One region of the Citrobacter sp. ANG330 genome, then DNA from elsewhere that is predicted to be linked to it. Evidence: predicted binding sites of a transcription regulator. Region 1 holds the regulator's gene; each other region holds the start of a gene.
What was found. The regulator CRP, encoded in region 1, controls carbon source genes, mostly activating them, when cyclic AMP is high. The targets are predictions, from matches to a motif close to ATGTGANNNNNNTCACAT.

Region 1 (7,778 bases):
TTCCGGCGTCAGCATCGTATGTTCACGCGCCAATGTCGTCATGGCGTTAATGTGTTCAACAATAAACTGACTGTGCGTCACCCACAGCTTCATATCCGCCAGATAGTGCGTGTTGAAGCCCGGCTCCTGCATCGCCTGATTCAGTGAGTTAAACAGTGTGTTGTGCGCCTGGTTGACTCGCATACGCTGATAAGCCAGCGGTGTAGCCTGCGGATCGTCGCTCAGAATCAGACGAATAGCTTCCTGATCGGCCTCCAGCGCATCGTGGGCGTTTTTACGCAGTAGCCCGCTCTGCCATTGTGGCCATAGCCAGACGGTGCCGCCAAATGCAATCAGGCAGCCTATCACCGTGTCGACAAACCGGGGGATAATAAACTGCTCGCCGTCCAGCGTCAGTAGCTGCAGGGTATATACCGCCGTGACGGTAAATCCCACCGTCGCCCAGCCGTAGTTTTTACGGATAGTCAGATAGCTGACCAGGGTGATCACCAGCATCAGGGCCAGCGTATATCCTTCAGGAATATGAAAGTGCAGCGTCACGCCTGCAATAATCAGCCCCACCAGCGTACCCGCCGAACGGTGCAGAATACGCACGCGGGTGGCGCCATAACCGTTCTGCGTGACAAACAGCACGGTCATCAGGATCCAGTACGGTTTCGGCAGGTGTAACGCGGTTCCCATCAGACTGGCGATGCTGAGCATGACGCTGATACGCCCGGCGTTGCGTAGCGCTGGTGATTTCAGGGAAAGGTAGTTTTTCAACGCAGGAAGCAACGGAAGACGGCGCTGTTTGTCAGCCATCAGATCGCGGGCGTAAAGTGGTCGTTGAGTGCGCAGCACCCGGGCGATACGGCTGAAGTGCCAGTAACAGAACTGCCCGACGGGGTTATCCGGATGCTGATGAGCAATTTTTTCCAGCGCGCCAATCTGCTTTTGCATAGAGAAACGGGTCGGCAGTCGGTGATACAGAATGTCATCCGCCAGTACCCGCAACCGCGCGGCGACGGTTTGCGCCGTCCAGCGAATCACCTGCTCAGCGTGGCTGCGTTCGACCAGCTTTTGCACCTCTTCCGGCTGGTGCAGACTCACTGAGATATGTTCCTGTAAATCCAGCGCTTCCTGAAAGGCGCGCAGCATTCGTTTGTAGTCATTGTTGTGATGCGCCGACAGCATATGCATCTGCTGATAACACTGGGTGATGAGGTCGACGGCTTTTTGCTGGCGGACCAGCAGCGGCGGTAGCGTTTTTTCCGGATCGGTGTGCTGAGTCAGCATACTGTATTTGGCTTCGCAGTAATCCGCCAGTTCCCGGTACAGTAGGCTTAGCGACTCGCGCAGCGGTTGCTCGCGCCACAGCCAGAACCAGAACCAGTTAAATAAGCCATACCACAGCGTGCCCAGCGCGTAGATCAGCAACGGTTCCCAGACCGGCATATTTCCTGCCAGGCTCAGCGTAAAAATAGCGGCAATCAGCGAGGCGGGCAGCAGGCGGGCATGCAGTGAACTCAGTTCCGCGGTGACGCCGAGAATCAATGTGAGTCCGGTCAGGATCAGCGGCAACGGGATCGCCTGCGCCAGTAGCAGCTGCATAATCAGGCTGCATCCGGCAAACAGCGACGCGCCAATCACCAGGCGTTTGAAAAAGCGTTTGTGCGGTGTATCAAGCCCGGCAATGTTGCAGCAGGCGGGAACGAGAGAGAAGAGCAAACCCAGATGCAACTGCCCGATGATCAGGCCGACGGCCACGGGCAAACAGAGCACCAGCGTTTGACGTAGTGCATAGTTGATTTCTGGGTGATAAATCAGTCTGCGCCACATTGGCAAAACAAAAATGACGCACTACCGGGTAGCGCGCCATTTCCGATGAGATTAACGAGTGCCGTAAACGACGATCGTTTTACCGTGAGCGGAGATCAGGTTCTGATCTTCCAGCATCTTCAGGATACGACCAACGGTTTCGCGAGAACAGCCAACGATCTGGCCAATCTCCTGGCGAGTGATTTTGATCTGCATGCCGTCCGGGTGAGTCATTGCATCAGGCTGTTTCGCCAGATTCAGCAGCGTCTGGGCGATACGACCGGTCACATCGAGGAAGGCCAGGTTACCGACTTTCTCTGAAGTGACTTGCAGGCGGCGAGCCATTTGAGAAGACAGGCGCATCAGAATATCCGGGTTCACCTGGATCAACTGGCGGAATTTCTTGTAGGAAATTTCAGCCACTTCACACGCTGTTTTCGCCCGAACCCATGCGCTACGTTCCTGGCCTTCTTCAAACAGGCCCAGTTCGCCAATGAAATCACCCTGATTCAGATAAGAAAGGATCATTTCTTTCCCTTCCTCATCTTTAATCAACACTGCCACTGAGCCCTTAACGATGTAGTACAACGTTTCCGCTTTTTCACCCTGGTGAATCAGCGTGCTCTTGGACGGGTACTTATGAATATGGCAATGAGACAAGAACCATTCGAGTGTCGGGTCTGTTTGCGGTTTGCCAAGCACCATGCGCGATTATCCTCTGTTATAAGCTGTCTCCAGAGCCAAAAAATCCGCTGTCTCTGGGGTTGCAAAAATGTGCTTCCCGCGTCCTGGGAAGAGACTGTCAAAAACGAACTGCAGCCTTTAATGTGAAGTCCTCTGCATACATGCAGTACGTCAATGTATTACTGTAGCATCCTGACTGTTTTAGCATAGCTTTAGCCGTGTGTCTCCTGGTGTCTCGCTTCAGCATGACGCAGGTCGCCTTCCGTTGCGAGAATTGTTATGTACGCGTAATCTGTCAGGAAAATTAACGCACTGGAGTTAAAAAATATGCAAGCGCGTGTTAAATGGGTTGAGGGGTTAACCTTCCTGGGTGAGTCCGCTTCCGGGCATCAGATTCTGATGGACGGTAACTCTGGTGATAAAGCACCGAGCCCGATGGAAATGGTGTTGATGGCGGCTGGCGGTTGCAGCGCCATTGACGTGGTTTCTATCCTGCAAAAAGGCCGTCAGGATGTGACGAACTGCGAAGTGAAATTGACTTCAGAACGTCGGGAAGAGGCGCCACGCCTGTTCACTCACATCAACCTGCACTTTATTGTCACCGGCCACGATCTGAAGGATGCCGCCGTTGCGCGGGCGGTCGATCTGTCGGCAGAGAAGTATTGCTCTGTGGCGTTGATGCTGGGAAAAGCGGTTAACATTACCCATTCGTACGAAGTGATTGCTGCCTGATGATCATTGCCTGATGGCGCTGCGCTTATCAGGCCTACTCCTGTCGTAGGCCCGGTAAGCGCAGCGCCATCGGGCACTCCCCACCGTTTATTCGATCTTCTTGCCTTCCATCAGTCGCTGTACCAGCGGCAGCATGATCAGTTCCATTGCCAGACCCATTTTCCCGCCAGGAACCACCAACGTATTGATGTGAGAAATGAATGAGCCCTGCAGCATCGCCAGCAGCCAGGGGAAATCGATCCCTTCCAGATTGCGGAAATGAATCACCACAAAGCTCTCATCCAGTGATGGAATGCTCCTGGCTGCGAAGGGGTTGGATGTGTCCACGGTAGGAACGCGCTGGAAGTTGATGTGGGTGCGGGAGAACTGCGGCGTGATGTAGTTGATATAGTCGTCCATCGAACGGACCACCGAATCCATCACCGCCTCACGAGAATGGCCTCGTTCACTGGTGTCGCGGATAAGCTTCTGGATCCATTCCAGGTTAACGATGGGCACCACGCCGACCAGGAGATCAACATGTCTTGCGACCTCATGCTGGGGCGTGACGACGCCGCCGTGCAGGCCTTCATAGAACAGCACATCGGTGGGTTCGGGCAGTGCTTGCCACGGGGTAAACGTCCCCGGCACCTGGTTCCACGGGACGGCTTCATCGTAGGTATGCAGATATTTGCGTGACTGGCCTTTCCCGGTCTGGCCGTACTCAATAAACGTCTGTTCCAGCAGGCCGAAGTCATTGGCTTCGGGGCCAAAATAGCTGATATGGCGCCCGGCATCGCGCGCTTTGCGAATCGCCATATCCATCTCCGGACGGGTATAACGATGAAAACTGTCGCCTTCCACCTCGGCTGCACGCAGGTTGAGCTGCGCAAAAATTTTACGGAACGCGAGGCTGGTGGTGGTGGTCCCCGCGCCGCTGGATCCTGTTACCGCGATCACCGGATGTTTGGCAGACATGTTAACTCCATCAATAAATTGATTTTTTATTATAGTCGGCCGATAGCGTGCGGGTTACTCGCGAAATGATTTGCGCGGCATGATGTTGACGGTTTCGTGCAACTCAGACCACACCAGGACCGCTTCTCCACACTGTAACTGGCGTTTCACGTCGGCGACTTTTTGCTCAAGGGTACGTTCATGTTCACCATAATCGGTACCTTCGCGCAACACAAAGCTTTCGATCAGATTGTCCAGCGTCTCGGGGGAAAGGTCCTGCCAGGGGATTTGCATAGTTATGCCTCCAGATAGGGTGTCAGCCAGTCAGGAATGCGCGACTCCAGCCACATTTCTGGTCGACGCAACGTGCCGCCGATGAACCCGACGTGACCGCCATGTTCGGTTAACTGATATTCCACCTGCGGCGGTAAATCTTCCGCTTTAGGGATCACATGATGATCCATGAACGGGTCGTCTTTTGCGTGGATGATCAACGTCGGAATCGCGATGTCACTGAGCAAGGGCATGGCGCTACATTGACGATAGTAGTCGATAGCGTCAGCAAAGCCGTGAATTTTGGCGGTGATCAGATCGTCAAACTCGCGGATACGACGCAGGGATTTCAACTGCGCCAGACTCACCGGCAACGAGCCGGGATAAGCTGCCAGTTTGCGCGATGCGTTGCCTTTAAGCAGATTGAGTAGATAGCGCTGATACACGCGGGAAAAGCCTTTATCCATATGGTAGCTGCAGGCTTCCAGCACAAAGGGGGCTGAGACAATGACCGCCGCGTCGAGCGGGATATTTTTCCCCTCTTTTGCCAGCAAACAAGCCAGCATGTTTCCCCCCAGCGAATAGCCCACCGCGGCGGTTGGCGCGGTGCCGAATTCTCGCTGTAGCCAGTGTAAAAACCAGGTGCCATCTTCCGTTTCACCGGAGTGATAAATGCGATTCTTCCGGTTCGGCTCGCCGCTACAGCCACGGAAATGCATCACCACGCCAAGCCAGCCCCGATTTTTTGCCGCCTCAATCAGACCATGTGCATAGGGGCTGTTCAGGCTGCCTTCCAGACCATGAAAGACCACCAGGCGCGGCTTGTGCTTTGCCTGTTGCGGATCTTCACTCCATGCCAGATCGACAAAGTCGCCGTCGGGCAATTCCAGACGCTGCCAGTGGGCGTCGAAATTCACTTTACGGCGGATTAAACGCGGCAGCATGGTCTGTAGATGACAGTTGCTCAGTCCGCGCAGTGGCCGAAACTCGTCACTGCTGCCGTTCGGCATCTCAGGGTCATGAAGGATTACGTGTGTCATCACCGTTACTCGCTCAGCATCTGCTCAAGCTGTTCCTGGGCATCCAGCCAGGCCATTTCGCACGCTTCCAGCCCGGCTTTGGCGCTGGCCTGCTGTTGCAGACATTCCGTCAGCTCGGCTTTGCGACTCTGGTCGTAAAGTTCGCTGTCGCCCAGCTTCTCTTCCGCCTGCGCCAGCTGTGCGTTCAGCTTCTCCATCTCTTTTTCCAGACGGGCGATCTCTTTACGCAGCGGCTGGGTTTGCGTTCGCAGTTCGGCTTCGCGACGCTTCTGATCTTTACGCGACTGCGCGCTGTTGACGTTCTCTTTTGCTGGCTCGTCAGGCTGATTTTCCTGTTTCTGCACGTCGCTCAGCCACTGTTGGTAATCTTCAAGATCGCCATCAAATGGCTCAACCTTACGGTCATGCACCAGGTAGAGATCGTCGGTGGTGGAGCGCAGCAAATGGCGGTCGTGCGATACGACCACCAGTGCGCCTTCAAATTCAATCAGCGCTTCGGTTAATGCCTGACGCATGTCGAGATCAAGGTGGTTAGTCGGTTCATCAAGCAGCAGCAGGTTCGGACGCTGCCAGACGATCAGCGCCAGCACCAGTCGCGCTTTTTCGCCGCCGGAGAAACGACGCGTCTCTTCGCTGACTTTATCGCCCTGGAAGCCGAAGCCACCCAGATAATCACGCAGTTTCTGTTCGAGTTCTTGTGGCGCCAGCCGCACCAGATGCTGCAACGGTGATTCATCCGCGCGTAAATATTCGAGCTGATGCTGGGCGAAATACCCGAGCTTAATGCCTTTCGCCAGGCCAATTTCACCGCTCACCGGCGCAAGTTCACCCGCCAACAGTTTGATGAGCGTGGATTTACCGGCGCCGTTACGTCCCAGCAGGCCAATACGCGAGCCCGGGACAAGGTTGAGTTTGATGGAATCCAGAATGATGCGTTCGCCATAACCCGCGCTCACTTTCTCCATTTTCAGCAGCGGATTTGGCAGGCTCTCCGGCGCGCGGAAGCTGAAATGGAACGGGTTATCGACATGCGCCGGGGCAATCAGTTCCATGCGCTCCAGCATCTTAATACGGCTCTGTGCCTGTTTTGCTTTCGTGGCTTTGGCGCGGAAGCGATCGATATAGCTTTGCAGATGCGCGACGCGCTCCTGCTGGCTTTCATACATCGCCTGTTGCTGGGCCAGACGCGTGGCGCGCTGAATCTCAAACGCGCTGTAGTTGCCGGTGTATTCGAACATCGTTTGCTGTTCGATATGAATGATTTTATCCACCACCGGATCGAGGAAATCACGGTCGTGAGAGATCAGAATCAGCGTGCCCTGGTAGCTCTTCAGCCATTTTTCCAGCCAGATAACCGCATCCAGATCGAGGTGGTTCGTCGGTTCATCGAGCAGCAGCAGGTCAGAACGGCAAATCAGTGCCTGCGCGAGGTTGAGTCGCATACGCCAGCCGCCGGAAAAATCGCTGACCGGGCGTTCGAGTTGTTCATTAGAGAATCCGAGACCGTGTAACAGGCTGGCGGCGCGAGATCGTACGGTCCAGGCGTCGATCGCATCCAGTTTGCCGTGGACGGTGGCTATGGCGTGTCCATCGTTACGTTCGTTAGCGTCGTGCAACTGGGTTTCCAGTTGGCGATATTCGCGGTCGCCATCAATGACATATTCCAGCGCGGGCTGGGGCAGGGCAGGCGTTTCCTGATTCACCCACGCCAGTTGCCAGCTACCGGGAAAGGTAAAACCGCCGGCATCGGCGCTGATTTCATTTTTCAGCAATGCCAGCAGGGTAGATTTCCCGCAGCCGTTCTTACCCACCAGACCGACTTTCTGGCCCGGATTGATGGTGGCTGTGGCATTGTCCAGCAGGACGCGCACGCCGCGACGAATTTGTAACGAGGAGAAAACAATCATAAGGCGCCGTATGTTCAGACTATGTTAATTTATCATTATGATAATGTAAGGTGTGGGCCATTTTCCGCACCGGGCCGCAATGGTAGCCCAAAACGACGACTATACACAAAAACAGAAACAAAACCGGGAGGGGGATGATGTCTCAGCCAGCAAAGGTGTTGCTGCTGTATGCCCATCCGGAATCTCAGGACTCGGTGGCAAACCGGGTACTGCTTAAGCCGGCCATGCAGCTCAGCAACGTTACGGTGCACGATCTCTACGCGCACTATCCTGATTTTTTTATCGATATCCCGCATGAGCAGGCGCTGTTGCGTGAGCATGACGTGATTGTGTTTCAACATCCGTTGTACACCTATAGCTGTCCGGCGCTGTTGAAAGAGTGGCTGGACCGCGTATTGAGCCGTGGCTT
Region 2 (7,778 bases), on a different contig from region 1:
AAAAATCATCTCCGTCAACGGCGCGGCGGCACACTGCGCCAGCGTGGGCGACATTGTGATTATCGCCAGCTTCGTCACCATGTCCGATGAAGAAGCGCGCCGCTGGCAGCCAAAGGTCGCTTACTTCGAAGGCGACAACGAAATGAAACGCACCGCGAAAGCGATTCCGGTTCAGGTTGCGTAAGCGAACTACCCCTGCGGCTGATTACTGATCAGCCGCGACATGGTCTCCAGCGAATCCGTTCTCAAGATATACAGGCGTTTCAGTAAATACGGATTATCCCCCGGCTTCACCTTCCCTTTCACCGTTGTCACCGCCAGGTGAAATCCAGCCTCTTCTGCAGCTTTCACGGCCGTCGCGTTATAGCCGCCAAAGGGATACGAAAGATAAAGCACATGCGGATTAAACGGGGCCAGCGCACGCCGGGAGCGGGCAAAATCAAACAGAATATTGTGATGGCTGCGGCTGAGCAGGATTGGCCGTCGATAGCCATCTACCCGATGTAAAAAGTGCGTATGAGACTGAAAGTCAAACACGTCGCGGATGCCATTGAGTTCTGAAATGCTCATGAACTGCAGCGATTTGGGATCCCATTTTTGCGGCCGCACTTTAATTCGCGACGAGATAATAAAGGCCGTCGCTTTCATGCCGTACTGCTTCAGTACCGGATATGCATAGCGGCTCACCGACTTCAGACCATCATCAAAGGTAATCACTACCGCCCGCGCAGGCAGATTCAGTTTATTGCGTACATAACCGTCCAGTTGAGCCATCGTCAACGTGCTGTAACCGCGATCGCGCAGCCAGGTCATCTGGTTGCTGAAGGCGCGAACGGATGTCGTGGTGGAGGTGTGGCGAAAGCGCGTATTCTCTTCATCGCGCAGAATATGGTGGTAGGTCAGCACCGGCAGTCCACGGTCTTCCTGCGCGTCAAGGGCGCTGATCCAGGCCAGTCGGTCACCAATGCGGATCTGATACCAGGTTTGATTCAGCCGGTCTTTGAGCTTGCTGATAATGGGATAACGCAGATTTTCCACCAGTAAGCCAAACGGTGCGCTGCCGACATTCGGCGCGTTATAAATGGGCGTGGCTTGCCAGGTAATTAGATTCTGGTTGCTGAGCGGTTTATTGAGATCGCCGAGGCTGTCCTCAACGCGTTGTTTACCCTGCACCGGCTCCAGATGGCCCTTGTCGATAAACCCGGTACCGAAACCAAATTTAAACTCGTAATAATCGGCGGCAACCGGCGTCACTGAGATAATCTGCCCGGCGCGAATATTCCCCACGGTAATCATGTTATCGCCAATTTGCGCCCAGATAGCCGCATCTTCTGTGGTTTGCATATAACGGGCAGGTAAAACCGCACTGACAACCGTCGAAAAGGTCAGCAACAGCAAACAGAGGTATTTGATCATCAATAATAACCGGGGAAAGAAACAACGCGACGATTGTACCAATTCACCTCATTAATAAGAATGATTAATACTCATACAAATCGTGTAACAGAACAAAGGGGGGATTTTTCTGCTGCTGATGCCACAGGCTGGTGACGTCTGGTCCACCGAGGGCAACAATCTGGTCACGAAACGCCGAACTACTCATGAATTCTCGCGCTGGGAGCATTTGCTCCAGCAACGTTACAGAAATGCCAGAAATGACTTCACACTGCGGATGCTTATGGCTCATCAGTGACGCCACGCGATACGGCGCCTCGCCGGGAAGATCCGTGAGAAAGATGACCCCATCTCCGGAATCTGTGGCGTGTAATGCATCGCACATCATCCGACTCAACATGTTCGCGCTCAGCCCATGCCAGAAATTCACCGCCCGGCATTGCGCCAGCGGGCCGTGTTTTTTTTCCAGCAGGCTTAGCAGTTCCTCGGCCTTATCGTCGTGACAGGTAATGACCCAACCCAGCATTTCTCACCTCATTAGCAGGCAAGTAGTTTATCAGAGTGACAAATTGAGAATGATGACAATGGTCAACAATCACCCTCTCCTCGTACAGAGAAGAGGGTGAAAACGGTTAACTACGTAAGCCACGCCCACGCTGGATTAAAGACCAGCACAGCAGATAGAACGCCACAATAAAGACCACCAGCACGCCAAATGTCGTCACCAGCGGCACATCGTGAATGCCGAGGAAGCCGTAGCGAAAACCGCTGATCATGTAGACGATGGGGTTCAGTTGCGACAAGCCCTGCCAGAACGGCGGCAGCAGCGTCAGCGAGTAAAACACCCCACCGAGGTAGGTCAACGGTGTCAGGACAAAAGTCGGGATCAGGCTGATGTCGTCAAAGGTTTTCGCAAATACCGCGTTCAACAGACCCGCCAGGGAGAACAGAATGGCGGTCAACACCAGCGTCAGCGCGACAAAAACCCACGAATGCACCTGGAACGGGACAAAGAACAGCGAAATCGACGTGACCAGAACTCCGACACATAGCCCGCGCGCCACCCCCCCGCCAACAAACCCGGCAATAATAACGTGCGTCGGTACGGGGGCCACCAGCAGCTCTTCAATGTTGCGCTGGAACTTGGCGCTAAAAAAAGACGAGGCGACATTCGCGTATGCGTTGGTGATCACCGCCATCATGATAAGCCCCGGCACGATAAACTGCATGTAGCTAAAACCGTGCATCTCGCCAATGCGGGAACCAATCAGATTACCGAAGATAATAAAATAGAGCGTCATGGTAATGACCGGCGGCACCAGCGTCTGGATCCAGATCCGCATAAAGCGGTTGATCTCTTTCGCCCAGATGCTTTTTAACGCGACCCAGTAAAGCTGCATCATGCGCGATCTCCTTGTTTTTCATGAACCAGTGACACAAACAGCTCCTCAAGGCGGTTCGCTTTGTTACGCATACTTAGCACCTGAATCCCCTGTTCGCTAAGCTGGCTAAAGACACTGTTAATCCCTTGCTCGCGCAGCACTTCCACTTCCAGCGTTGAGGTGTCCACCAGCCGGTACTGATAACCCTCCAGCTTCGGCAACGGGCTTTTCGCCGCCAAATCGAGAATAAAGGTTTCGGATTTGAGTTTAGAAAGCAGGTTTTTCATCGAAGTATTTTCGACCAGCTCGCCGTGCTGAATAATCCCGATATTACGGCAGAGCATTTCCGCCTCTTCCAGGTAGTGCGTGGTGAGGATGATCGTGGTGCCTTTATCATTTAAATCCTTCAAAAAACCCCACATCGAGCGGCGAAGTTCAATATCCACGCCCGCAGTCGGTTCATCAAGGATCAGCAATTTCGGTTCGTGCATCAGCGCGCGGGCAATCATCAGACGGCGCTTCATCCCGCCGGACAACATCCGCGCACGTTCGTTGCGCTTTTCCCAAAGATCGAGCTGTTTTAAATACTTTTCGCTGCGCTCAATTGCCTCTTTACGCTCAACGCCATAGTAGCCCGCCTGATTCACCACAATCTGTTGTACGGTCTCAAACGGGTTGAAGTTAAATTCCTGCGGCACCAGCCCGAGCTGACGTTTGGCGTTAACGACATCTTTCTCAAGATCGTAGCCAAAGACGCTGACGCGCCCGGACGATTTATTCACCAGCGAGCTGATAATGCCGATGGTGGTCGACTTGCCTGCCCCGTTAGGCCCTAAAAGCGCGTAAAAATCCCCCGCTTCGACCTGTAAATCTATCCCGCGAAGCGCCTGAACGCCGCCGGGATAGGTTTTTTTAAGTTGTTGAAGTTCCAGTGCAATGGTCATAAATTTTTACTTACCTTACGTACTTACACTTTATATGTGGTTTAAATAATCCCGGAGTTGCCCTATATTAGCCCAACGCACTTATTTGGTTACAGGTCGTTAACCTCCATGAAAGACATAGATACACTCATCAGCAACAATGCACTATGGTCAAAAATGCTGGTGGAAGAGGATTCCGGATTTTTTGAGAAACTGGCGCAAGCGCAGAAACCGCGCTTTCTATGGATTGGATGTTCCGACAGTCGCGTTCCCGCAGAACGTTTAACCGGTCTTGAACCGGGCGAATTGTTTGTCCACCGTAATGTGGCCAACCTGGTTATCCACACCGATCTCAACTGCCTCTCCGTTGTTCAGTATGCCGTTGATGTCCTCGAAGTTGAACACATTATTATCTGTGGGCACTACGGGTGTGGCGGCGTACAGGCAGCGGTCGATAATCCTGAACTGGGGCTCATCGACAACTGGCTGCTGCATATCCGTGATATCTGGTTCAAACATAGCTCATTGCTGGGTGAAATGCCGCAAGAGCGCCGTATGGATACGCTGTGTGAACTGAACGTGATGGAGCAGGTATACAACCTGGGCCACTCTACCATCATGCAGTCAGCCTGGAAACGGGGTCAGAAAGTGACTATCCACGGCTGGGCCTACGGTATTCACGACGGCCTGCTGCGCGATCTGGAAGTGACCGCGACCAGTCGCGCCACGCTTGAACAGCGTTATCGCCAGGGCGTGTCTAACCTCAGCCAGAAACACATCAACCATAAATAAAAATCCCCGGTCATGTACCGGGGATGTATCCAGTCAAAGCCGGGTTATCCCGGCTTTTTTACGCTTACTCGTCGAGCAAGACCACTTTGCCGACATACGGCAGATGGCGATAGCGCTGGGCGTAATCAATGCCGTAGCCGACCACAAACTCATCCGGAATAGAGAAGCCGACAAATTCGACCGGCACATTCACTTCACGACGAGAGGGTTTATCCAGCAACGTACAAATAGCCAGTGATTTTGGCTCACGCAGGCTCAGAATTTCACGCACTTTCGACAGCGTATTACCGGAGTCGATAATGTCTTCCACAATCAGCACGTCTTTACCGCGAATGTCTTCGTCGAGATCTTTGAGGATTTTCACATCACGCGTGGTGGACATGCCGCTACCGTAGCTGGAGGCGGTCATAAAATCGACTTCATGAGATACCTGGACTTCACGGCACAGGTCCGCCATAAACATGAATGAGCCACGTAGCAGACCCACCAGCACCATATCACTGCCGCTGTCTTTATAACGCTCAGTAATCTGACGACCCAGTTCAGCGATACGCGCTTTGATCTCCGCTTCGGGGATCATGACTTCTACAGTATGTTTCATATCTCTAACCATATGATTTAAAAACAAATCACTCAATGCCTGCTCTTGATAAGTCAGCATCTAAGCGCAAGGCACGCAGTATACCAGTAAAAGCATTTATTCGCGGCATCTCTTAATAAAGCTCATTTTGTGATGACGATCACACATGTTAAATCCTATAATTAATTGCTACTAAAAAATTAACAAATTGAGATGGTGTATTTTTATGGCAGATAACAACGCACGTTCGCCACGGTTACTCGTGACGCTAACGGCCCTCTTTGCAGCGCTATGCGGGCTTTACCTTCTGATCGGCGGAGGCTGGCTGGTCGCCATAGGCGGCTCCTGGTACTATCCGATTGCAGGACTGGTGATGCTGGGCGTTGCCGTATTGCTCTGGCGCAGCAAACGTTCCGCGCTCTGGCTCTACGCCGCCCTGCTCCTCGCCACACTGATTTGGGGCGTCTGGGAAGTTGGCTTCGATTTCTGGGCGCTGACGCCGCGCAGTGACATCCTGGTCTTCTTCGGCATCTGGCTGATTTTACCGTTCGTCTGGCATCGCCTGGTTGTCCCCTCCCGCGGCGCCGTGGCTGCACTGGTTGTCGCCCTGCTGATTAGCGGCGGGATCCTCACCTGGGCGGGCTTTAATGATCCGCAGGAGATCAACGGTACGCTGAGCGCAGACGCCACACCGGCCGAACCTATTTCCACCGTTTCGGATAACGACTGGCCTGCGTATGGCCGTAATCAGGAAGGCCAACGCTTCTCGCCGCTCAAGCAGATCAACGCCGATAACGTCCACAACCTGAAAGAAGCGTGGGTATTCCGTACCGGCGATCTGAAGCAGCCGAACGATCCAGGTGAAATCACCAATGAAGTGACGCCGATTAAGGTTGGCGATACGCTGTATCTCTGTACCGCCCACCAGCGGCTGTTCGCACTGGATGCCGCTACCGGTAAAGAGAAGTGGCATTTCGATCCGCAACTCAATACCAATACCAGCTTCCAGCACGTGACCTGTCGCGGCGTGTCGTACCATGAAGCGAAAGCCGATAACGCTTCCCCGGAAGTGGTTGCCGATTGTCCACGCCGCATCATCCTGCCGGTGAACGATGGTCGTCTGTTTGCAGTGAACGCCGAAACCGGCAAGCTGTGTGAAACCTTTGCCAACAAAGGTATTCTGAATCTGCAGACCAACATGCCGGACACCACGCCGGGTCTGTATGAACCCACGTCACCGCCGATCATCAGTGATAAAACTATCGTGATTGCCGGTTCGGTAACGGATAACTTCTCGACGCGCGAAACGTCAGGGGTAATCCGTGGTTTTGACGTCAATAACGGCAAACTGCTGTGGGCGTTCGATCCGGGCGCGAAAGATCCGAATGCAATCCCTTCTGATGAGCACTCTTTTACCTTTAACTCGCCGAACTCCTGGGCTCCTGCTGCCTACGATGCGAAGCTGGATCTGGTCTATCTGCCAATGGGCGTGACCACGCCGGATATCTGGGGGGGGAACCGTACGCCAGAGCAGGAACGCTATGCCAGCTCGATTCTGGCGCTGAACGCGACGACCGGTAAGCTGGCCTGGAGCTATCAGACCGTTCACCACGATCTGTGGGATATGGATATGCCTTCTCAACCGACGCTGGCGGATATCACCGTCAAAGGTGAGAAAGTCCCGGTCATCTATGCACCGGCAAAAACCGGCAATATCTTTGTTCTCGACCGTCGTAACGGTGAACTGGTGGTTCCGGCGCCGGAAAAACCGGTTCCGCAAGGGGCGGCGAAAGGCGATTACGTCACGAAAACGCAGCCGTTCTCCGAGTTAAGCTTCCGTCCGAAGAAAGATCTGACCGGAGCGGATATGTGGGGTGCCACCATGTTCGACCAACTGGTGTGCCGCGTGATGTTCCACCAGATGCGCTATGAAGGCATCTTCACCCCGCCGTCTGAGCAGGGCACGCTGGTGTTCCCGGGCAATCTTGGAATGTTCGAATGGGGCGGAATCTCAGTCGATCCGAACCGTCAGGTGGCGATTGCCAATCCGATGGCGCTGCCGTTTGTTTCTAAGCTGATCCCGCGTGGGCCAGGTAATCCGATGGAACAGCCGAAAGAGGCAAAAGGTACGGGCACCGAATCCGGTATTCAGCCGCAGTACGGCGTGCCGTTTGGCGTCACCCTGAATCCGTTCCTGTCACCGTTTGGTCTGCCGTGTAAGCAACCGGCATGGGGTTATATCTCTGCACTGGATTTAAAAACCAACGAAGTGGTGTGGAAAAAGCGCATTGGTACACCGCAGGACAGCATGCCGTTCCCGATGCCAGTTCCGGTACCGTTCAACATGGGGATGCCGATGCTGGGTGGTCCTATCTCAACGGCAGGCAACGTGCTGTTTATTGCCGCTACGGCGGATAACTACCTGCGTGCCTATAACATGAGTAACGGTGAGAAACTGTGGCAAGGCCGTTTGCCGGCAGGCGGACAAGCGACGCCGATGACCTATGAGGTTAACGGTAAACAGTATGTGGTCATTTCAGCCGGGGGCCACGGCTCATTTGGTACGAAGATGGGCGATTATATCGTCGCTTACGCATTGCCTGACGACGCGAAATAATCATATTGCCCGGTAAAAACCGGGCATATTGCCGGATGGCGGCTACGCCTTATCCGGCCTACAAAGATATATAAACCCAGGCCTGATAA
Region 3 (7,778 bases), on a different contig from region 1:
CGGCATTGGTATGACGAAATGGCAACGGTTGCGTCAGGTCGAAATCCCCAATGCCTGGCCAGTGATGCTTTCCGGGATCCGCATTGCCACGGCGATTAACGTGGGTACGGCCCCGCTGGCGTTTCTGATTGGCGCCAGCAGCTACGGCGAACTGATTTTCCCTGGCATCTATCTTAACGACTTCCCGACATTGATTCTGGGTGCCACCGCTACTGCACTGTTCGCCCTGATCCTCGACTGCCTGCTCGCCTGGCTTGGGCGTGTTATGAGCCCGCACACGGCCTGATGGCAACGATAAAAACAAGGAGCGATCAATGAAACATACGAAAAAATGGCTGGGATGGCTCGCCGCCGCACTGTTCATCAGCACACAGGCCCAGGCGGCTCCCCTTATTCTGGCAACCAAAAGTTTTACCGAGCAGCACATTCTCTCGGCCATGACCGTTCAGTATCTGCAAAAAAAAGGATTTCAGGTTCAGCCGCAGACCAATATCGCCACAGTGATCTCACGTAATGCGATGATCAATAAGCAGATTGATATGACGTGGGAATACACCGGCACGTCACTGATTATTTTCAACCACATCAATAAGCGTATGAGCCCGCAGGAGTCGTACGACACGGTAAAACGTCTTGATGCCAAACTGGGCCTGGTCTGGCTGAAACCGGCAGAGATGAACAACACCTACGCCTTCGCCATGCAACGCAAGCGTGCCGAAGCGGAGAACATCAATACTATGTCAGAGATGGTGGCGAAAATTGAACATATCCGCCAGACCGATCCCGATAACAACTGGCTGTTGGGACTCGACCTGGAGTTTGCCGGACGCAGCGACGGGATGAAACCGTTGCAGCAGGCCTATCAGATGGATCTCGACCGACCGCAAATCCGTCAGATGGACCCCGGACTGGTCTACAACGCCGTGCGTGATGGCTTCGTAGACGCTGGTCTCATCTACACCACTGACGGTCGCGTGAAGGGTTTTGATCTCAAAGTACTGGAAGATGATAAAGGTTTCTTCCCAAGTTACGCTGTCACGCCTGTGGTGCGCAAAGATACGCTTGAGGCCAATCCGGGACTCGCCGAGGCGCTCAATACCCTCTCTGCTCAGTTGAACAATGACGTGATCAGCACCCTGAATGCGAAGGTCGACATCGATCATCAGTCACCGCAGCAGGTCGCTCGTGAATTCCTGCAACAAAAGAACCTGCTGTAAGGAGCGCATATGGATACGATTCACTACATGACAGAGAACGCAGGTTATCTGGCGACGCTCACTTTTCAGCATCTTTGGCTGGTGGCGCTGGCGGTTGGGCTGGCGATTGTGATTGGCGTGCCGTTGGGGATCCTGATTGTCCGCCACAAATGGCTGGCAACCCCGGTTCTGAGTATCGCCACGCTGCTGCTGACGATTCCCTCCATCGCCCTGTTCGGCCTGATGATCCCCCTGTTTTCGCTGATCGGTCACGGTATTGGCGCACTGCCTGCAATTACCGCCGTGTTTCTTTACTCGCTGTTGCCTATCGTGCGAAACACCCATACCGCGCTGGACAGTATTCCGCCTGGCTTACGTGAAGCGGGCCGCGGAATTGGCATGACGTTCTGGCAGCGTCTGCGCTGGGTGGAGATCCCGATGGCACTACCGGTAATTTTCGGTGGGATCCGCACTGCGGTGGTTATGAATATCGGCGTAATGGCGATTGCTGCGGTCATTGGCGCTGGTGGTCTGGGATTACTGTTACTGAACGGCATCGGCGGCAGCGACATCCGTATGCTTGTTGCCGGCGCATTAATGATTTGTCTTTTAGCCATTGTGCTCGACTGGCTGTTACACCGCCTGCAAGTCGTCCTGACACCTAAGGGGATACGATAATGATAAAACTGGAAAACCTCACCAAACAATTTTCGCAGAAAAAGGGACAGCCGCTGAAGGCCGTCGATAACGTCAATCTGAACGTACCAGAAGGCGAAATGTGCGTATTGCTGGGGCCGTCGGGCTGCGGCAAGACCACTACCCTGAAGATGATTAACCGCCTGATTACGCCAAGTAGCGGCAACATTCTGATTAACGGCGAAAATACCAATCAGATGGATACCGTGACCCTGCGCCGCAACATTGGCTATGTGATCCAGCAGATTGGCCTGTTTCCAAATATGACAATTGAAGAGAACATCACGGTCGTTCCACGTATGCTGGGCTGGGACAAAGCCCGTTGTAAAAGCCGTGCCGAAGAGCTGATGGAAATGGTGGCGCTGGATGCGAAGAAGTTTCTGCATCGCTATCCGAAAGAGATGTCCGGTGGTCAGCAGCAGCGTATTGGTGTCATTCGCGCCCTGGCAGCGGATCCGCCGGTTCTGCTGATGGATGAGCCGTTTGGCGCCGTCGACCCCATCAACCGCGAAGTCATTCAGAATCAGTTCCTTGACATGCAGCGCGCACTGAAAAAAACCGTGATGCTGGTGAGCCATGATATCGATGAAGCCCTGAAGCTCGGCGATCGCATTGCCGTCTTTCGCCAGGGGCGCATCGTCCAGTGCGCCAGCCCGGATGAGTTGCTTGCCAAACCCGCCAACGATTTCGTCGGCTCATTCGTCGGTCAGGACCGCACGCTCAAGCGTCTGCTGCTGGTTTCGGCGGGCGACGTGACCGATCAGCAACCGACGCTGACCGCCAGACCCTCTACGTCGCTGAATGACGCCTTTGGCATTATGGATGACCATGATATTCGCGCGATTACCGTGGTCGATGTCGATGGTAAACCGCTGGGCTTTGTGAAACGCCGCGAAGCGCGACAGGCTACCGGCACCTGCGCCGATATTCTTCATCCCTTCCGCATTACCGGCAAGGCCGAAGATAACCTGCGTATTGTGCTGTCTAAACTGTATGAAAGTAATACCAGCTGGATGCCGATCGTTGACGAGGATGGCCGCTACAACGGCGAGATCTCACAGGATTATATTGCCGATTATCTCAGCTCGGGACGCACCCGCCGGGCGCTGAACATTCACGAAAGCAATTAATTGCGAAAAAAAAGGGGAGCCATCAGGACTCCCCGTTTTTATAATGTGCCCATCAGGCAGAGATTCTGTCTACTGACAGCGCGCTCCCCAGCATTGAGAGACGAATATACTGCCCCAGCTCACGCTGCTCGGCACGCGGCAAATAAGGCAGTTCACCAATCAAAGGCGCAGGCAGCTTTTTGCTGAGAACATCGATAATTTCCGCATAGTGCGCCAGACCCGGGTTGATACGGTTGGCGACCCAGCCGAGCAGCGGTAAGCCGTCGTTAGCAATGGCCTGGGCTGTCAGTAGCGCATGATTAATGCAACCTTCCTGAATCCCCACTACCATCAATACCGGTAATTGTTCCTGCACCACCCATTCGGATAATGGACGCAGATCGTTCATCAGGCTGCGCCAGCCGCCGGTGCCTTCAACCACAACGTGATCAACTTTCTCGCTCAGACTAGCCAGCCCGTTAGACAGTAAGGTGTAATTGATCGGGCAACTATGGGCTACGCTACTTTCATCTTCGCTGAGTGCGATGGGGTTCACGACCTCATAGGGTAAATCCAGCGTTGATACGTTTTGCAGTACCAGCGCATCCCGGTTGCGCAACCCTTCAGGGGTTTCTTTGCTGCCCTTCGCGACCGGTTTATATCCCGCTACGCTTTTACCACCCGATGCTAACGCTTGTAGCAATGCGCGGGAAACAACCGTCTTCCCGACAGAAGTGTCTGTACCTGTAATAAAGAAACGCTTCAGCATCACCAACTCCACCGTTATGCTTCGAAAATATAAGCCAGGAAAATAATACAGTGGAGAAAGTCTAAGGTATGCCAGGTAGAATCAGCTTGAGTTAGCGCAATTTTTGGTAGAACAGTTTAAAAATGTTAACCCTGTAATAGACGAATCAACAAAGAACCATTATACATCGCGTCTTTTACCAGCGCGGCCCCTGCCATTGTTCCCTGATTAGAAAACTGCGTGCTCTCCACAACCATATTTTTGCTGTAGGCCGGTAGCGCCTGCTGACGAATGCTGTCCGCAATGGCCGGGAACAACACATCAGCCGCCTGGTTGAGCGGCGATCCAATCAGTATTTTTTGCGGGTTAAACAGATTAACCATGATAGCGAGGATACGGCCGACGTGGGTTCCCACGCCGCTAATAATGTCTTTAGCCAACAGATCGCCCTGTATCGCCGCCTGACACAGCGAATCGACCGTCAACGGCTGGCCGTGGAGCATGGAGCTCATGGATTGCGTCAGTCGCAGTTGCGCCAGTTCCAGCACGCTTTCCACACTGGCAATGGTTTCCAGGCAGCCATGGTTGCCGCAGTAGCAGCGCTTTCCGTAAGGATCGACCTGGGTATGACCAATCTCCACCAGGCTGCTGCTGCCCGCATGCAGTAAATGACCGTCGGTGATCACCCCGGCCCCGACGTTATGATCGATAACTACCTGAATCACATCTCGTGCACCGCGAGACGCGCCAAAAAGCGCCTCTGCCATCGTCCAGGCGCTGATATCATGCTGAATATAGACCGGCACACCGGTGTGTTGCGCGAGCGTATCGCCAAGCGGCATCTCTTTCACATCGGCATAAAACGGCATGCGATGCACGATCCCGTTCTCGGTATCGATAATACCGGGTAAGGTAATGGCAATAGAGGTCAGACGTTCGAGCTTTTGCTGATGGCGAATAAAAAACTGATCGACCAGCGTAAGAATACGCGTCAACAGCGGCATCTCATCATTCAGCGGCAGTTCAAGACACTCTTCCACCACCAGTTTGCTGCTGAGATCGCGCAGGGCGAGAAAAATTTCCCCACGACTGATACGAAGGGATAAATAGTGCCAGGCTTCTGTTTCCACAACCAGACCGACCGCAGGGCGTCCACGACTACCGGCTTCTTTAATCTCCAGTTCCTGGACCAGGTGCGCTTCAAGCATTTCGCGCACTATCTTTGTGATGCTGGCGGGCGCCAGCTGCGCAAGACGCGAAAGATCAATACGCGATACCGGTCCCAGCTGATCAATCAGGCGGTAAACGGCCCCCGCATTGGTCTGCTTTATTTGATCGATGTGCCCAGGCTGACTATCAGCAACCACCTCTGACTCCCTTTATTTTCGCGCTCCGAAATAATCTGTAGGCTATGGTGAAGTACTTCAATACACAACGTCAACTTTTTACTTAGCCGTGTGATTAACTGCACATTTTCAGTCGTTATTAAATTAATTTAAGCACGCCTGACGGCCTGAATGAGTTGCTGCCGAAAGCGCAGCGCCGCCTGACTCTGTTCATGATGCGCCGACCAGACCAGCCACATTTCCGAGACGGCATCGTCTTCCGCAATCGGTACCCAGCACATCTCATTGAGCTGCACTTTTTTAAACGACGCCGGCAGTATCGACACGCCCAGGCCGGCAGCGACCAGTCCGATAATGGTCATTGCCTCACCGACTTCCTGAGTAATCATGGGTGTCAACTGATAGCGGCGCATCATGCCGAGGATATCGTCATAAAGACCGGTTCCAACGTGCGGATCAAAGAAGACAAACGGTTCTTTCGCCAGTTCAGCCAGCGTGACCACCGGCTTTTGCGACAACGGATACACTCGCGGGATCATCGCCATCAGCGGTTCATGCAAAATCACCTCATGATGTAAGCTCTCTGGTAACGGCGTATTGCGCATCAGCCCCAGATCCAGCGCCCCTTCACTCAACGGTGCCAGCTGCTCGCGGGTGTTCATTTCACGGGTCTGCAAATGCATGCCCGGGTATTGCTGCCGGAACAGCGACAGGGTATCCGACACCGCACGGATAAACGGCGCCGAGGAGGTAAAGCCGATTCGCAGTTCTCCGGCCTCACCCTGATGCAGACGCTCCGCACGGGCGGCGGCATCGTTGACCAGGCCAAGGATCTGGCGGCTGTCGGCAAGAAACTGCCTGCCTGCGGCGGTCAACGCGACGCTACGGTTCGTTCGCGCGAGCAGACGTGCGCCGACCTGTTGCTCAAGCATCTGAATTTGCTGGCTTAGCGGCGGCTGCGAGATGTTCAGCCGGGCCGCGGCGCGCCCAAAGTGCAGTTCTTCCGCCACAGCGACGAAGTAGCGAAGGTGACGCAGTTCAATATTCATATTTTAAAAGTATTATTTAAGACTATTAATATATTAGACAGAATATTTGGGTTTTCCTACTCTATTTAACAAGGTTATGCCCGTCCCCTCAAAACACGGGTTTGTTGCGCAAGGATTTCCAGTGAGTCGTACAACTACAGTCAATGACGCCACGGCGAGCGATATTGACGACCAACGCATTTCTCAGCCGGTTCAGTTTATTCAACGCGGTACTTCTGCCTTCATGCGCGTCACGCTGGCGCTCTTTTCTGCCGGACTGGCGACCTTCGCCCTGCTTTACTGCGTTCAGCCTATTTTGCCGGTGCTGTCCCATGAGTTTGGCGTGTCCCCCGCCAGCAGCAGTATTTCACTGTCGATCTCCACTGGCATGTTAGCCGTTGGCCTGCTGTTTACCGGCCCGCTATCGGATGCCATTGGGCGCAAACCGGTCATGGTGACCGCGCTGCTCCTCGCTTCCTGCTGTACGCTACTTTCAACGATGATGACCAGTTGGCACGGCATTCTGGTGATGCGTGCGCTGATTGGCCTTTCACTCAGCGGCGTGGCGGCGGTTGGGATGACCTATCTGAGTGAGGAGATCCATCCCAGCTTCGTCGCGTTCTCAATGGGGTTGTACATCAGCGGAAACTCGATTGGCGGGATGAGTGGACGTTTAATCAGCGGTGTGTTTACTGATTTCTTTAGCTGGCGCATTGCGCTGGCTGCCATTGGCTGCTTCGCACTGGCATCGGCCCTGATGTTCTGGAAAATCCTGCCGGAATCACGCCATTTCCGTCCGACGTCGCTGCGCCCCAAAACACTGTTTATTAACTTCCGACTCCACTGGCGCGATCAGGGGCTGCCGCTGTTGTTTGCCGAAGGTTTTCTGCTGATGGGGTCGTTTGTCACCCTGTTTAATTACATCGGCTATCGCCTGATGCTTTCACCGTGGGAACTCAGCCAGGCGGTGGTAGGCTTGCTTTCTGTCGCCTATCTGACCGGTACCTGGAGTTCGCCGAAAGCCGGTTCGATGACAGTGCGCTACGGGCGCGGCCCGGTAATGCTCTTCTCCACCGCCGTGATGCTGATCGGTCTGCTAATGACCTTATTCAGTTCGCTGTGGCTGATTTTCGCCGGCATGCTGCTCTTTTCTGCGGGTTTCTTTGGCGCTCACTCTGTCGCCAGTAGCTGGATTGGTCCGCGTGCGCGTCGCGCCAAAGGCCAGGCCTCTTCGCTGTATCTGTTCAGTTACTATCTGGGATCCAGTATCGCCGGTACGCTCGGTGGCGTGTTCTGGCATAACTATGGCTGGAATGGCGTCGGGGGATTTATCGCGATGATGCTGGTGTTGGCCATTCTGGTTGGTACACGTCTGCATCATCGTCTTCACGTCTAGCCTGAAAGAAAAGCCCGGGGTCACCGGGCTTCTCGTCTCTCGACCAACAGTGGTTACCAAATTCCTAAGATTGATGAATACCCCATCAATTCTCTGACGGCATCCAGCGCCAGAAGAGCAAAGACAACCCAGTGGAGTGGATTCATTTTGCTGTGTGTGTTTATTGTTATTGAACGGGTACGATGTTCCCGTCGGCTACTATAAAAAAGGCTATCGATTAACATAACTACCCATTATGGTGGGGAGCTCAACCTGCCCG
Region 4 (7,778 bases), on a different contig from region 1:
AGTGGTGAAGCTGACCGATAAGCCGCTTTCTTTCAGGTATAGCGTCGTGGACAGTCATTCATCTACATCATCTATAAAAGCAAAAACCCCGCCTGGTGGCGGGGTTCTTAAAGTGGTGAAGCTGACCGATAAGCCGGGTTCTGTCGTGGACAGTCATTCATCTAGGCCAGCAATCGCTCACTGGCTCAAGCAGCCTACCCGGGTTCAGTACGGGCCGTACCTTATGAACCCCTATTTGGCCTTGCTCCGGGTGGAGTTTACCGTGCCACGGACTGTTACCAGCCGCGCGGTGCGCTCTTACCGCACCCTTTCACCCTTACCTGATCCCGCTTACGCGGGCCATCGGCGGTTTGCTCTCTGTTGCACTGGTCGTGGGTTTCCCCCCCAGGCGTTACCTGGCACCCTGCCCTATGGAGCCCGGACTTTCCTCCCCTCCGCCCGTCTCCCCCGAAAGGGACGACGACGAAGCGGCGACTGTCTGGTCAGCTTCGGCGCGAAGTATAGAGGGTTTGCGTGCCCTTGTCACCCCGCACTGCGCATTCCCACCGCCAGCGTCGCCGCAATGTTTCGCGATGCCCGGTAAATGTTGTCAAAAGCGCCACGAAAGGCCTCTTCCAGCGTGCCAATACTGGTTAACACGCTGAACACAGCATCGATTCCATATTGATGAACCACGCCGACATCCCGCGTCAGACTGCCCGCGATGCCAATCACCGGCTTGTGATATTTTTTCGCGACACTCGCCACGCCGACCGGCACTTTGCCGTGAATACTCTGGCTGTCGATGCGTCCTTCACCAGTGACCACCAGCGTACAGTCGTGAATATGTTCTTCCAGATTGAGCGCCTGGGTGACGATCTCAATTCCGCTTTTCAGCTCTGCGCCGAGAAAGGCCATAAGCGCCGCGCCCATGCCACCGGCCGCACCTGCGCCAGGCACGTTTCTCACGTCCATACCCAGTGATTTTTTAATCATATCCGCGTAGTGAGCCAGATTGCGGTCCAGTTCGAGGATCAGCGGTTCCGTCGCCCCTTTTTGTGGGCCAAAGATCCGCGAAGCTCCCTGTTCGCCCACCAGCGTATTGGTCACATCACAAGCAACGCGAATAGCACACTGTTTAATGCGCGGATCCAGACCAGACACATCAATGGTGTTGAGAGTGTTCAGGCTACCGCCGCCGTAGCCAATTTCAGTTCCGTTGGCATCACACAGCTTCGCGCCCAACGCCTGAACCATCCCGGCACCGCCGTCATTGGTCGCGCTTCCGCCAATGCCGATAATAATATTGCTTGCTCCACTGTCCAGCGCCTGCAAAATAAGCTCCCCGGTGCCACGCGAAGTGGTAATCAGGGGGTTACGTTTTTCGGGGGGAACCAGCGCCAGTCCGCTGGCGGCCGCCATTTCTATAAACGCGGTCTTTCCGTCGCCTGACATGCCCCAGCTGGCATTCACTTTTTCACCCAGCGGTCCGGTCACCAGAGCGGAATGTGCAGAACCGTGCGTGGCGGCAATCATAGCTTCAACCGTCCCCTCGCCCCCATCGGCGACCGGAACGGAAACATACTGCGCATCGGGGAAAATTTCCCGAAATCCTTTTTCTATCGCCTGAGCTACCTCAGTAGCAGAAAGGCTTTCTTTATAAGAGTCTGGGGCAATTACGATTTTCATGATGATCGCCTGTTACTGCACAACGCTGTACAACGCCGGATGACGTTTCACTTATCCGGCCTACTGTGTAGGCCCGGTAAGCGTAGCGCCACCGGGCACGACGTCATTAGCGAGTGACTTCCACTTTCGCCAGTTTTTCGTAGTAGCATGCCAGCGCGCTATGGTCGGCAGTTCCCAGGCCGTCAGCACGCAGCGCCTGCATCATCTCCATAACAGCCGCGGTCAGCGGAAGCTGAGCGCCAACACCATGAGACGTATCCAGCGCGTTTGCCAGATCTTTAATGTGCAGATCGATACGGAAACCCGGCTTGAAGTTACGATCCATCACCATCGGCGCTTTCGCATCCAGTACGGTGCTGCCCGCCAGACCACCCCGGATCGCCTGATAAACCAGATCCGGGTTTACGCCGGCTTTGGTTGCCAGGGTCAGCGCTTCAGACATCGCGGCAATGTTCAGCGCCACGATCACCTGGTTCGCCAGTTTGGTAACGTTACCCGCCCCGATATCACCGGTATGAACAACGGATCCCGCCATCGCTTTCAGCAGATCATAGTATTTATCGAAAATCGCCTTGTCGCCGCCAACCATCACCGACAACGTGCCATCGATTGCCTTTGGCTCACCGCCGCTCACCGGCGCGTCCAGCATGTCGATGCCTTTGGCTTTGAGCGCGTCGCTGATTTCACGGCTCGCCAGCGGTGCGATGGAGCTCATATCGATCAGCACCGTCCCCGGTTTCGCCCCTTCGATAATGCCGCCTTCGCCCAGCGCAACCTCTTTCACGTGCGGAGAGTTCGGTAGCATGGTGATGATCACATCACACTGCTCAGCAATCGCTTTGGCGTTAGACGCGGTTTCTGCACCTGCCGCGATAACGTCAGCGATCGCGTCAGGATTACGGTCAGAAACCACCAGCGAGTAACCTGCTTTCAGGAGGTTTTTACTCATTGGTTTACCCATGATACCCAGGCCAATAAAACCAACTTTCATCGTCATATCAATTATCTCTCTTGTTTCGGTGGTGGTTATTTCTTAAAGGAATCAGCCAGTTTCTGTGTGGCGGAGCGGAACACGCCCAGGTCGCTGCCGACGGCAACAAACGTAGCCCCCCATTCCAGATAGCGACGTGCGTCGGCGTCAACTGGTGCCAGTATGCCGCTCGGTTTGCCGTTCGCTTTCGCACGGGCAAAGATGTGCTGAATGGCTTTCTGAACTTCCGGATGAGACGCATTGCCGAGGTGGCCTAACGCCGCAGCCAAATCGCTTGGACCAACGAAAATACCGTCGACGCCTTCGGTGGCGGCGATAGCGTCGACGTTATCCACGCCCTGCTGGCTCTCAATCTGCACAATGATGGTGATGTTTTTGTTGGACTGCGCGAAGTAATCCGGGACGGTGCCAAACATGTTGGCGCGATGCGATACGGACACGCCACGGATCCCTTCTGGCGGATAACGCGTCGACGCCACGGCGTTCACCGCCTCTTCTTCTGTTTCCACAAACGGGATCAGGAAGTTGTAAAAACCGATATCCAGCAGGCGCTTGATAATCACCGGTTCATTGGTCGGTACACGCACAACCGGCGCGCTGGAACTGCCTTTCAGCGCCATCAGTTGCGGAATAAAGGTGGAGACATCATTTGGCGCATGCTCGCCATCCAACACCAGCCAGTCGAAGCCCGCCAGTCCTAAGACTTCGGTACTGATGGGGCTTGCCAGCGCTGACCAGCAGCCAATCTGAATCTGATGCGTAGCCAGTGCTGCTTTGAATTTGTTCGGGAAGATGTCGTTATTCATCACTTTTACCTTGTCACTTAACCGTTAATTATTTCTGCAATTCCATACGTTTAATGTCACCGACAATAAACAGGTAGCACACCATTGCCATCAGCGCGGAACAGCCAACGAATACCAGCGCGGCGTTGAAGGAATGCAGTTCACTTACCAGGTAACCGATAACCAGTGGCGTTACGATAGATGCCACATTGCCAAAGACGTTAAATACCCCGCCGCACAGGCCCACAATCTCTTTCGGCGCGGTGTCCGAAATCACCGGCCAGCCCAGTGCGCCAAATCCTTTTCCAAAGAAGGCCAGCGCCATCAGCGTCACCACCAGCGCGGTGTTGTCGGTGTAGTTGCACAGAATGATGGTGGAGGCCAGCAGCATTCCCAGCACAATCGGCAGCTTACGCGCAACGGTGATTGAAAAACCGCGCTTAATCAGATAATCCGAGAACACACCGCCCAGTACGCCGCCAGCGAAACCACACAGCGCCGGAATCGAAGCCACCAGCCCCACTTTCAGGATCGACATTCCTTTTTCCTGAACCAGGTAAATCGGAAACCAGGTCAGGAAGAACCAGGTGATCGTGTTGATGAAATACTGTCCGAAGAACACGCCAAGCATCATGCGGTTGGTCAATAACTGTTTGATGTAATGCAGTTTTGGACCACTTGCCACTGCGCTGCCCGGTTTCTTGTGGTCCATATCCACGACCGCACCGTTTTCAGAGATGAACTTCAACTCTTCTGCGGACATCCGTGGGTGATCGGTGGGGTTATGAATCAGTTTGACCCATAGCGCCGTCAGGACAAACCCTATCACGCCCATCACAGTGAAGACGTGCTCCCAGCCCCAGGCAAAGGTCAACCAGCCCAGCAGCGGCGAGAACAGCGCCAGTGAAAAATACTGAGCAGAGTTAAAGATTGCCGACGCGGTTCCACGCTCTTTAGTCGGGAACCAGGCCGCGACAATACGGGCGTTTGCCGGGAACGAAGGCGCTTCCGAGAAACCCAACATAAAGCGCATAAAGAACATGGAAACCCCTGCCCAGGCCAGCGGGAACATATCCACGAAGCCTTGCAGGAAGGTGAACAGCGACCAGAAGAACAGGCTGTAAGTGTAAACTTTTTTCGAACCAAACTTATCGAGCAGCCAGCCGCCGGGGATTTGCATCAGCAGATAGGCCCAGCCAAAGGCAGAGAAGATGTAGCCCATTGACACAGCGCTCAACTGCAACTCTTTAGCAACTTCGGTACCGGCAATGGATAGCGTCGCCCGGTCCGCGTAGTTAACCGCTGTGACAATAAAAATTATCAGCAGAATTAAATAGCGGGTATGCGTACCTTTCTTTTTTTCTACCACGGTATCCAGAATCATTTTATTTACCTCAGGCACTTAACCAGACATTTTTATTATTATTTATTGATGACAGACGCTATCGCTTATTAATAAATGCAGAGACTCAGTTCGTAATTCAGTATAATCAGGCAGAAAGCATTACGCATTGTGCAGATGCTCATTAACAACGTTAATTGCAAATAATATCTTGAGCAAATGCCCATAACGCTGGGCGCTGATGCACAGATTTACGCTTTACCACCCCTGATAGCCGGGCTTTCACCATAACGAGTGATCTGGATCACATTCTTATTTTTGAACTCCTGACATCCTTATTTCACGACAGCTTTTCCTTATTTTAATAATCAGATTTGCAGAATCTCTCTATATTAATATCACCCGGCTGGAGAATACTGGACAATGGCCAACATCGAAATCAGACAAGAATCGCCGAGCGCATTTTATATAAAGGCCCATGAAACAGATAATGTGGCGATCATTGTTAATGACAATGGTTTGAAAGCCGGGACGCGATTCCCGGATGGACTGGAGCTGATTGAACATATTCCACAGGGACATAAAGTCGCGCTGGTGGATATTCCGGTTCATGGCGAAATCGTACGTTACGGTGAAGTGATCGGCTACGCCATGCGCGACATTCCGCGCGGAAGCTGGATTGATGAATCCATGGTTGAGCTGCCGAAAGCGCCGCCATTGAACACGCTGCCACTGGCGACCAAAGTCCCGGAGCCCCTGCCGCCGCTGGAAGGCTATACCTTTGAAGGCTACCGCAACGCCGATGGCAGCGTAGGCACCAAGAATCTGCTCGGCATCACCACCAGCGTGCACTGCGTGGCGGGCGTAGTGGATTATGTCGTCAAAATCATTGAGCGCGATCTGCTGCCCAAATACCCGAACGTCGATGGAGTGGTCGGACTTAACCACCTGTACGGTTGCGGCGTGGCAATTAACGCGCCGGCAGCCGTGGTGCCGATTCGTACCATCCATAACATCTCGCTGAATCCAAACTTTGGCGGCGAAGTGATGGTCATTGGCCTGGGCTGTGAAAAACTGCAGCCGGAGCGTTTGCTGGAAGGTACCGACGATGTGCAAAGTATTCCGGTCGACAGCGCCAGCATCGTCAGCCTTCAGGACGAGAAGCATGTAGGCTTTCGTTCTATGGTCGATGATATCCTGCAGGTCGCTGAGCGCCATCTGGCTAAGCTGAATCTGCGCCAGCGCGAAACCTGCCCGGCGTCTGAACTGGTCGTCGGCATGCAGTGCGGCGGCAGCGATGCGTTTTCCGGCGTGACGGCGAACCCGGCGGTGGGCTACGCCTCTGATCTGCTGGTACGCTGCGGCGCCACGGTGATGTTCTCCGAAGTCACTGAAGTGCGTGATGCGATTCATCTGCTGACGCCGCGTACCATCAACGAAGAGGTGGGTAAACGTCTGCTGGAAGAGATGGCCTGGTACGACAACTATCTCGATATGGGGAAAACCGATCGTAGCGCGAACCCCTCTCCGGGTAACAAAAAAGGGGGACTGGCGAATGTGGTGGAAAAAGCGCTGGGCTCAATTGCGAAATCCGGTAAAAGCGCGATTGTCGAAGTGCTCTCTCCGGGCCAGCGCCCGACCAAACGCGGTCTGATTTATGCCGCAACGCCCGCCAGCGATTTTGTCTGCGGCACACAGCAGGTCGCGTCCGGGATCACCGTCCAGGTGTTCACCACCGGTCGCGGCACGCCGTATGGCCTGATGGCCGTGCCGGTGATTAAGATGGCGACGCGAACCGAGCTGGCAAATCGCTGGTACGATTTAATGGATATCAACGCAGGTACTATCGCCACCGGCGAAGAGACCATTGAGGAAGTCGGTCAGAAGCTGTTCGAGTTTATTCTCGATGTCGCCAGCGGCCGTAAGAAAACGTTCTCCGATCAATGGGGACTGCACAATCAGCTGGCCGTCTTTAACCCGGCGCCAGTGACCTGATCTTTCGAAACGAAAGCAACCGGGAAAACGGGGGAACACTCCCCGTTTTTCTTTCCTGTCCGCGAAAGATAAGGTGATAGTGCTCGCAGTTTTGAAGGTTAATTTTTCGCCCGCCATTTTTCGCTTTTCGTCGGTAGAAAAATCCTAACCCGTTGAAAGAAAAAACAATGCCTGAAGCCTCCCTTTTCGCCCTCTTTTCGTTTTGATAAAAGAGAAACCTACCGAAAAGCCAGGTTGTTTTAATGCGATAATTCGCTCATTTTTCCCTCTTTGACTTTCCCCTTTGTTACACAGAAGATTCAATGGCTTCTGTAATTTACCTCACCGACATTCTGACCCGAATAAAGAGGGAAGTTATGTATACCTTGAATAAAAATAATGTTGCCCTGGCATGCCTTTTTTCCTGTTTACTGGCCGCACCGGCTGTTACCAGTGCAGAAGGCCAGACAACAGATAAGCCCGTTAAATTACGCTACACGCTATGGGATCGAAATCAACTTCCCGGCGAACAGCAACTGGTTAATGAGTTTGAAAAAAATAACCCCGGTGTGAAAGTTGAAATTGAACTAACACCCTACGATCAATATTTCATAAAGCTCAGTTCTGCTGTCGGGGGTAATGTGGCGCCGGATGTATTCTGGATGAATATGCCGAATTTTCAACAGTACGTTAAAAACGGCATGCTGGAACCACTGACCCCTTATTTAAAAGATAATTCATCACCAAATCTTGATGATTTCGTGAAAAGCTCTGTCGATGCTTATCAGTACCAGTCTCAACAATACGCTATTCCACGTGATATCGACGCGATTGCCGTGTGGTATAACAAAAAAATGTTTGATCAGGCTGGCGTAACCTATCCCGATAAAAACTGGACATGGGACGATTTAAAACAGAAATCGGAACAGTTACGTAAAAATCTGGATCAGCATTCTTATCCGTTGGCGATGGATCTCGGCAGCGGTCAGGACAGCTACTTTAACCTGCTGCTCCAGGC

Region 2: a site for CRP is predicted at 5,221-5,238, ahead of hpt (hypoxanthine phosphoribosyltransferase). Genes of this name have one in related genera too.
Region 3: a site for CRP is predicted at 5,205-5,222, ahead of mlc (sugar metabolism global transcriptional regulator Mlc). Genes of this name have one in related genera too.
Region 4: a site for CRP is predicted at 5,079-5,096, ahead of garD (galactarate dehydratase). Genes of this name have one in related genera too.

What each region holds. Positions count from the first base shown of each region.
Region 1 is NZ_JASJUI010000010.1:139,076-146,853, forward strand. Features, by position in the region: gene QNN88_RS19250 (YccS/YhfK family putative transporter) at 1-1,818, opposite strand, end outside; gene crp (cAMP-activated global transcriptional regulator CRP) at 1,870-2,502, opposite strand; gene QNN88_RS19260 (OsmC family protein) at 2,809-3,213, shown strand; gene QNN88_RS19265 (phosphoribulokinase) at 3,301-4,170, opposite strand; gene QNN88_RS19270 (YheU family protein) at 4,225-4,443, opposite strand; gene QNN88_RS19275 (hydrolase) at 4,446-5,462, opposite strand; gene QNN88_RS19280 (ABC transporter ATP-binding protein) at 5,468-7,369, opposite strand; gene kefG (glutathione-regulated potassium-efflux system ancillary protein KefG) at 7,507-7,778, shown strand, end outside.
Region 2 is NZ_JASJUI010000005.1:66,430-74,207, forward strand. Features, by position in the region: gene panD (aspartate 1-decarboxylase) at 1-184, shown strand, start outside; gene QNN88_RS13080 (polysaccharide deacetylase family protein) at 190-1,416, opposite strand; gene QNN88_RS13085 (PTS sugar transporter subunit IIA) at 1,481-1,921, opposite strand; gene QNN88_RS13090 (ABC transporter permease) at 2,028-2,798, opposite strand; gene QNN88_RS13095 (ABC transporter ATP-binding protein) at 2,795-3,721, opposite strand; gene can (carbonate dehydratase) at 3,830-4,492, shown strand; gene hpt (hypoxanthine phosphoribosyltransferase) at 4,557-5,093, opposite strand; gene QNN88_RS13110 (glucose/quinate/shikimate family membrane-bound PQQ-dependent dehydrogenase) at 5,299-7,689, shown strand.
Region 3 is NZ_JASJUI010000002.1:2,227-10,004, forward strand. Features, by position in the region: gene osmY (osmoprotectant ABC transporter permease OsmY) at 1-286, shown strand, start outside; gene osmX (osmoprotectant ABC transporter substrate-binding protein OsmX) at 315-1,217, shown strand; gene osmW (osmoprotectant ABC transporter permease OsmW) at 1,227-1,874, shown strand; gene osmV (osmoprotectant ABC transporter ATP-binding protein OsmV) at 1,874-3,022, shown strand; gene bioD (dethiobiotin synthase) at 3,075-3,770, opposite strand; gene mlc (sugar metabolism global transcriptional regulator Mlc) at 3,896-5,116, opposite strand; gene QNN88_RS05715 (LysR family transcriptional regulator) at 5,245-6,144, opposite strand; gene QNN88_RS05720 (MFS transporter) at 6,266-7,519, shown strand; gene QNN88_RS05725 (KPN_01571 family protein) at 7,573-7,743, opposite strand.
Region 4 is NZ_JASJUI010000006.1:151,922-159,699, forward strand. Features, by position in the region: RNA gene rnpB (RNase P RNA component class A) at 114-490, opposite strand; gene garK (glycerate 2-kinase) at 523-1,668, opposite strand; gene garR (2-hydroxy-3-oxopropionate reductase) at 1,775-2,665, opposite strand; gene garL (2-dehydro-3-deoxyglucarate aldolase) at 2,695-3,465, opposite strand; gene garP (galactarate/glucarate/glycerate transporter GarP) at 3,494-4,828, opposite strand; gene garD (galactarate dehydratase) at 5,210-6,781, shown strand; gene QNN88_RS14965 (ABC transporter substrate-binding protein) at 7,138-7,778, shown strand, end outside.